DNA from 2 places in the Salegentibacter sp. BDJ18 genome. Region 2 is predicted to be linked to the other one. Evidence: riboswitches for the same ligand, from Rfam matches in the RefSeq annotation. Region 2 holds a riboswitch; the other holds the start of a gene.
What was found. Region 2 has a riboswitch for thiamine pyrophosphate ahead of pnuC (nicotinamide riboside transporter PnuC). Riboswitches for the same ligand answer to the same signal wherever they lie in the genome.
Positions count from the first base shown of each region.

Region 1 (3,420 bases), on a different contig from region 2:
CAAGCCGGTACCGCCATATGCTTTTTCAATTTTCGTATTTTCCTGTGAAAATTCTTCAAAAATCTCCTCCTGTTTTTCTTTGGAAATTCCTATCCCGGTGTCTTTTACCGAAATAATTAGACAATAGCTATCTTCAATTTCTTTTTTAAGATGAATACCTACTCTTATTTCTCCTTCGTGGGTAAATTTACAGGCATTAGTGATGAGGTTGGCGATAATTTGTTTTATTCTAAAGGGATCACTAAGCACCTGGGTATCGGTTTCTTCTGAAGCTTCAAAAATCACCTCCACCTTTTCATTCTTTGTGGCCGGCAAAGAGTTATAAACGGTGTCTCTTATAAGTTTTGCGGGGTTAAAAGGAAGTTTTTCCACAGTCATTTTACCGGCTTCAAGCTTAGAAAGATCCAATAAATCGTTTACTAAATGCAGAATAAAATGAGAGGATTTCTTCACCTGATCCATATAATGCGACTGCTTGCTATTTAGCGAAGATTTTTCAATTAGATCTGTGTAGCCAATAAGTGTGTTTAGTGGTGAGCGTAAATCGTGGGTAATTGCGGCCATAAATTGCTCACGTTTCTTTAGCAAACTTTCAGCAAAATCTTTGGCTTCTTCTAATTCTCTTCGGTATTGCTGACTTTTAGTAATATCCTGAATTATAAAAATAAGAGACAGCAAAATAATTAAGAAACTCACAATTCCTGCGATAAGGAAGATTTGCGAACTTTCTTCAATCATATTTTGAGAGATTTTGGCGCGTTGTATAGATGCTTCCCGTTCTTCCTGCTCAATTTTTCCAAGCAAACGTCTTAGCTGCTGGTTAATAATCATATCGTTTTCAAGGAATTGCTGTTCCTTTTCGTCTACCGTGTTTTGAAACCTCCTATTGGCAATCTCCAATTGGCTTAGTACATTTCTAACCGAACCAATAATAGAATCGGCGGTGCGGTTCGTGAGTTGTTCAGCGTTATCTTCCCGGGAATATTCCAGCAACCTAATTAATAACCTGCGCTGGTGCGGTTCCAGGTTGGAGAAACGTTGCCTGTAATTGTAGTCGTTAAAAGAAGGGTCTACTTTTCTAAGTTCATTTAAAACCTGTGAATAATAATTTTGGTTACGTTGCTGCTCCCTTAACTTGTAAAGTTCCTGGAGGTTGGAGGTTTTGTCTGAAAGCAATTCAGCAATGCTGTCTAATTCATTTTTCATAGAATTATCAGAATAGCTATTTTTTAAATTTTGGATATCAAGTTGAATGCTGTCTATTTGAAGTTGATACTTTTCCAAATCGGCTTCATTTCCGGTTTGAATAAGCTGCCTGCTTAAATTTTCGGTTTCAAAAAGACTGGTAGTAATATCACTTAGCAGAAATAATTGCTCATTATTGTTACTGTTATTTTCTGAAATTTCACTAAAAGCAACCACCTGTTTCCATACAAACCATACGGCAAGGGCTGCCAGAGCGGCTATCAAAAGATATCCGCCAATCACTTTATAAGTTATTGACTGCTTTGTGTTTCGCATAAAATTGTTACCACCAAAATTACACCATTTAAACGAAATGAAAATAGCATAATCCTGGATCTTAGAATTTTTGTACCTGTTTAAATTTTAAGCCCTTTGCTAAGCTAATGGTTTATAGGGCTTAATTATTGGTTCAAAAATTATGGGAATTCCATAAAAGCTTTATACATTTGCCGCAAATCTCAAAGGGGTGCCACTTAAGTGTGGCTGAGATCATACCCAAAGAACCTGGGCAGGTAATGCTGCCAAGGGACACGCGCAAGTAGCGCAAACGTATGTTACTCCTGAAAATGCCAAAACACCGGTGGGCAATTTCAGGATTTTTTTTATCTAATTTTAACCAAAGAATAATAGCCCCTTTTATTCGTAAATAATTTATTACGAATGAAATCTTTATTATTTTTTACCGGCCTCTGCTTAATTTCATTGCAAGCCGTTGCTCAAACTCACACTTTACAGGGCACAGTCACCCGTGGCGAAACTCCGGTTGAAGGAGTCGCAGTTTATGCTGTAGAACCAGCCGATGGCACCACTACCGATGAGAATGGAAGGTACAGGCTTAAGCTCGAAGAAGGTGAGTACAACCTGGTATTTTCCTATGGAAACCAAAAGACCTTAAAAGTAAAACTGGATCAGGATAAAACTCTGGATGTAGATCTTAGCGATGTACAGGAGGTTTTAGACGAGGTTTTTCTTTCTTCGGTGCGGGTAAGCGCAAAATCGCCAATAACCTACAGCAATCTTACTAACGAAGAGATTGAAGATAGAAACCTGGGACAGGATATTCCTGTGTTAATGAATTATATGCCAAACGTGGTGACTACCAGTGATGCTGGAGCAGGTGTGGGTTATACCGGGATTAGGGTTAGAGGTAGCGGCCCCACCAGTACAAATGTTACCATAAACGGAATTCCTTATAACGATGCCGAAAGTCTTGGAACTTTTTGGGTAAATCTTGGAGATTTTGCCTCTTCTGTAGAAAATCTGCAACTGCAAAGAGGGGTGGGAACTTCTACAAATGGCGCAGGAGCTTTTGGTGCCAGCCTAAACATTTTAACCGATGGTTATAGCAAAGAAGCAAATGCAGAAATTGCCAATAGCTACGGTTCTTTTAATACACACAAGCACACCGTGAAATTCAGTACAGGGCTTATAGACGATCATTGGGAATTTGCAGGTCGAGCTTCTCAAATAAAAAGTGACGGCTATATAGATCGTGCCAGTAGTGATTTAAAGTCTTATTTTCTGCAAGGAACTTATGTAGACGAAAACACCTTAGTAAAAGCCATTACTTTTGGCGGAAGTGAAAGAACTTACCAGGCCTGGTACGGAATTGATGCTGAAACTCTGGAAAATGATAGAACTTACAATCCCGCCGGGGTTTATACCGATGATGAAGGAAATACTAAATTTTACGATAATCAAACCGATAATTACAAGCAGGATCATTATCAGTTATTGTGGAATCAGGAGTATAACAAGAACTGGTCTTCTAACCTTGCTTTTCATTATACTTACGGGCGCGGTTATTATGAAGAATATGAAGAAGACGCTACTTTAAATGAATTTGGGCTGGAGAATTTTCAGGCCGAAGGTGAAGAAGTAACCACTTCAGATCTTGTAGGAACCAAATGGCTGGATAATCATTTCTTCGGAAGCGTTTTCAGTCTAAATTATCAGGATCAGGATTGGGATGTGATTTTTGGCGGTGGCTGGAACCGATATATTGGAGACCATTTTGGAGAAGTAATTTATACTCGTTTTGCCAGGAATAATGATCCTTATGAGCCGTATTATGAAAATACAGGAACAAAAACCGATTTTAATCTCTACGGAAAAGCCACGTATGCAGTTTCAGAAAAACTGGCGGCTTATTTAGACCTGCAGGTAAGAACCATA
Region 1 covers NZ_JAFLQX010000005.1:95,574-98,993, forward strand. Annotated here, with positions in the region: gene J0871_RS05600 (ATP-binding protein) at 1-1,521, opposite strand, end outside; TPP riboswitch at 1,698-1,792, shown strand; gene J0871_RS05605 (TonB-dependent receptor) at 1,906-3,420, shown strand, end outside.
Region 1: linked by a shared signal. The riboswitch ahead of J0871_RS05605 (TonB-dependent receptor) and the one ahead of pnuC (nicotinamide riboside transporter PnuC) in region 2 are both predicted to bind thiamine pyrophosphate.

Region 2 (3,420 bases):
AATTTCTTTTGAATAGGAATTTAAAATTTTATTTCCAGCTACAATCTCATCTTCAATAGTTTTAGAATATGCTGAAATTTCATCTTGAGAAACAGCAATACATTTTTCTAAGTTTTCCAGAATACTTTTAGAAATAAAACTGCGTGCTTCTTCCAGGAAATGCTGGGCCATTCCCACATAATTAACCCAAAGCGTTAAATCGGCAAATACTGAAAACGGAATTTTAAAAATATCCTGCGGCTGGTGAAATTCATTATAAATAAAACTAAAGCGTTTAGAAACAAAAACGTTTTTTACTTCAAAAGAATGCGTAACCGAAGCTTTTAAACCCATCGTGTGCCAATCTTCAACAATTTTCACATCATTTTTAGGTAAAATAAACGAACGTATTTTAGGCGAGCCATCCTCATTTAATAAGGCTTTACCATTTTCATAAATTTCAGCATTAAGTGTAAAATGGGTTAAATAATTTGCGCCTGTAGCATAACGCCAGGTTCCGGAAATTTTATAATCATCACCAATTTTTTCAGCTGTTCCAAAAACGCCACCACTACCTCCTAAAATAGTAGGTTTTGAAGTTTTAAAAATCTGTGCTGCAGTTTCAGGTTCCAGGTTTCCTATAAAATAATTAGCGCCACTGCATAAAGTCACCGTCCAACCAAGACTACCGTCAATTCGGGCCAGTTCCTGCAGTTTTAAAAGCCCTTCGGTAAGCGTAAATTCCAGTCCGCCATATTTCTTAGGCACCCAAATATTCCAGAGATTTTCTACGGCAATCCAGGTTAAAACTTCTTCAGGAAATATATCTACGCCCAAACATAGCTCTCTAAGCGCTTGCTGCCTCTTTTCTTTTTTCATTTTTTATAATTTTTCGCCATTTAAAATACCCCGAAGTTCCTACAATAAACAGGAAAATAGTTAAGCCGGCATATATGTATAATTCTTTATAAATAAGTAAAGGAATAGCAATGCTATTGCTGATATTAAGAAAAATCCAGTTCTCCATTTTTCTTTTAGCCATAAGCCACATTCCCGCCCAGGTAAAGCCGCTTACCGCGGCATCCCAAAATGGAACATCAGAATCTGTATGGAAGCGAAGCCAGTAACTCATTATTGCAAAACAGGTCAATACAATTCCCAGGGCTTTTAAGTGTTCAGATTTACTGGAATAAGAAATGGGGGTTTCTTCTTCTTTCTTTCCGTATCTCCAGTAAAACCAACCATAAATACTCATTACGAGATAATAAAGGTTTAGAATTATATCGGCATAAAGTTTAGACCGGTACATTACAAACAGACTAATAAGAATGGAAACAATCCCGAATAAGTAATTATGAATATTGTTTTTTCGTGCCAGTAACACCTGCACCACTCCAAAAGTGGTTCCCAGGGCTTGTTGCCAGGTAAGTTGTGTAAAGAAATCCTCTATCATTGTTCTAAATTATCAATGAAATGAGGTGATGAAATAGCTAAAAATTGCAGTAATGCAACCTATGCTTAGAAAATCCCTACGCCGGCATTATCCGGATCAGGTTTGGAGTAAATAACCTCGGGGCAAGCCCCAAAAGGCATTTTTGGAAAATATCTCTTATTCAAGAAAAAACATTTTAAATGTTTTAATCTCGATTATCGAGTAAACTCCTGGGTATCATCTCAGCCCGCTTTATAGCAAGCACCCCATTTCAATAAAGTAGCCTCACCAGGAATCGAACCTGGATCTAAAGTTTAGGAAACTCTTATTCTATCCGTTGAACTATGAGGCCTTGTAAGCGGGACAAAAATAATAATGTTTTCAGAAATTCATCATATTATAATTTAAAACTTCAGCTGGTTACTTTGCTTTTATTAATTTTAATCAAACTTATATTTTAAACCCAATCTTTATGAAAGCTATTATTTTAAGCATGGTTACAGGGCTCATTTTTTTAAGTACAAATTGTGACAGGCAAAATTCTGAAGAACATATGCAGCTTAAAGGAACTATAGAAAGCCAGGGTATAACTTCCTACCAATATGGCACTCATACTTTAAATACTGAAGACGAGTTATATGCGCTAAAAAGTGAAAAAGTAAGTTTAGACGAATATGTTGGGAAAGAAGTTACTATTTCAGGAGCAAAAATTGAAGGTTACCCTGTAGATGGTGGTCCGGATTATATTCTGGTTACCGAAGTGAAAGAATAGCAAATCCTTATTTTTTTCTTACGGAATGTTATATTTGCGGAAAAAGCAAAAATGAAAAAATCACTCCTTTCCGCAGTTCTTTTTAGTTTATTTATGTCTTTTTCTGTCAATGCCCAAGTTGATGAAGATCAAACCGGCGCCTGGTATATGTATTTTTGGAATACAAATTTTGGGGAAAGTGAATGGGGACTTCAGGGAGATATTCAATATAGAAACTGGGATCTGGGCGGTGATTTAGAACAATTGCTTATTCGTGGCGGACTCACCTATTCCCCAAAAAATACCGATATAAAATTCACCCTGGGATATGGAAATATTACCTCCGGTGAGTTTGGCGAGGGTAACGAAACTTCGGGTGAAAGCAGGATTTATCAGGAGGCTTTACTTCCGCATAAATTGAGCAATAGATTTTACCTCACGCACCGTTTTAGATACGAACAGCGTTGGGTAGAAAATCAGGATTTTAGAACGCGTTATCGCTATAATATATTTTTAAATGTGCCTTTAAATCAGAAAAACCTCAACAAGAATGCTGTTTATCTTGCCTTATATAACGAGATCTTCATTAACGGTGAACGCGAAATTGGTGATGGTAGAAGTGTAGAATTATTTGACCGTAACCGGTTCTATTCTGCCCTGGGTTATGCCCTAAAAGACAATCTTAAACTCCAGGGAGGGTATATGACACAAACTACTAATACGGTTAGCAAAGGACAAATTCAGCTTAGCCTGCATCATACTTTTTAAGTAATTCAGCAGAGTTTCGTTATCTTAGCTTCTAATCAGAAACCTGAATTATGAAGCAATTTTTACTTTTTTTCGCTTTAATATTTATTTCAACCTTAAATACCAAAGCTCAAACTTCTGAAATTAGCGGAGACGCTTTCGCGCACACGTATTCTATTGTGGCGCGCGATGCAAAAACCGGGGAAATGGCCGTGGGCGTTCAAAGTCACTGGTTTTCGGTGGGTCCATTGGTAGCCTGGGGGAAATCTGGGGTTGGAGTGGTTGCTACTCAATCTTTTGTAAATCCCGCATTTGGCCCCCAGGGACTCAAACTTTTAGATGAAGGTTATACTCCTGAAGAAGCCGTAGAAAGTCTTATAAATAATGATGAAGGTCGCGAATTTAGACAGCTTGCCATTTTAGGAAAATCTGGCGATAATGCTGCATATACCGGGGAAAAATGTGTAGCTGAAGCCGAACATCTTAATGGAGATAATTTTTCAGTCCAGGC
Region 2 covers NZ_JAFLQX010000003.1:165,972-169,391, forward strand. Annotated here, with positions in the region: gene J0871_RS03235 (acyl-CoA dehydrogenase) at 1-858, opposite strand, end outside; gene pnuC (nicotinamide riboside transporter PnuC) at 827-1,432, opposite strand; TPP riboswitch at 1,488-1,690, opposite strand; tRNA gene J0871_RS03245 (tRNA-Arg) at 1,692-1,763, opposite strand; gene J0871_RS03250 (hypothetical protein) at 1,884-2,183, shown strand; gene J0871_RS03255 (DUF2490 domain-containing protein) at 2,235-2,930, shown strand; gene J0871_RS03260 (DUF1028 domain-containing protein) at 2,981-3,420, shown strand, end outside.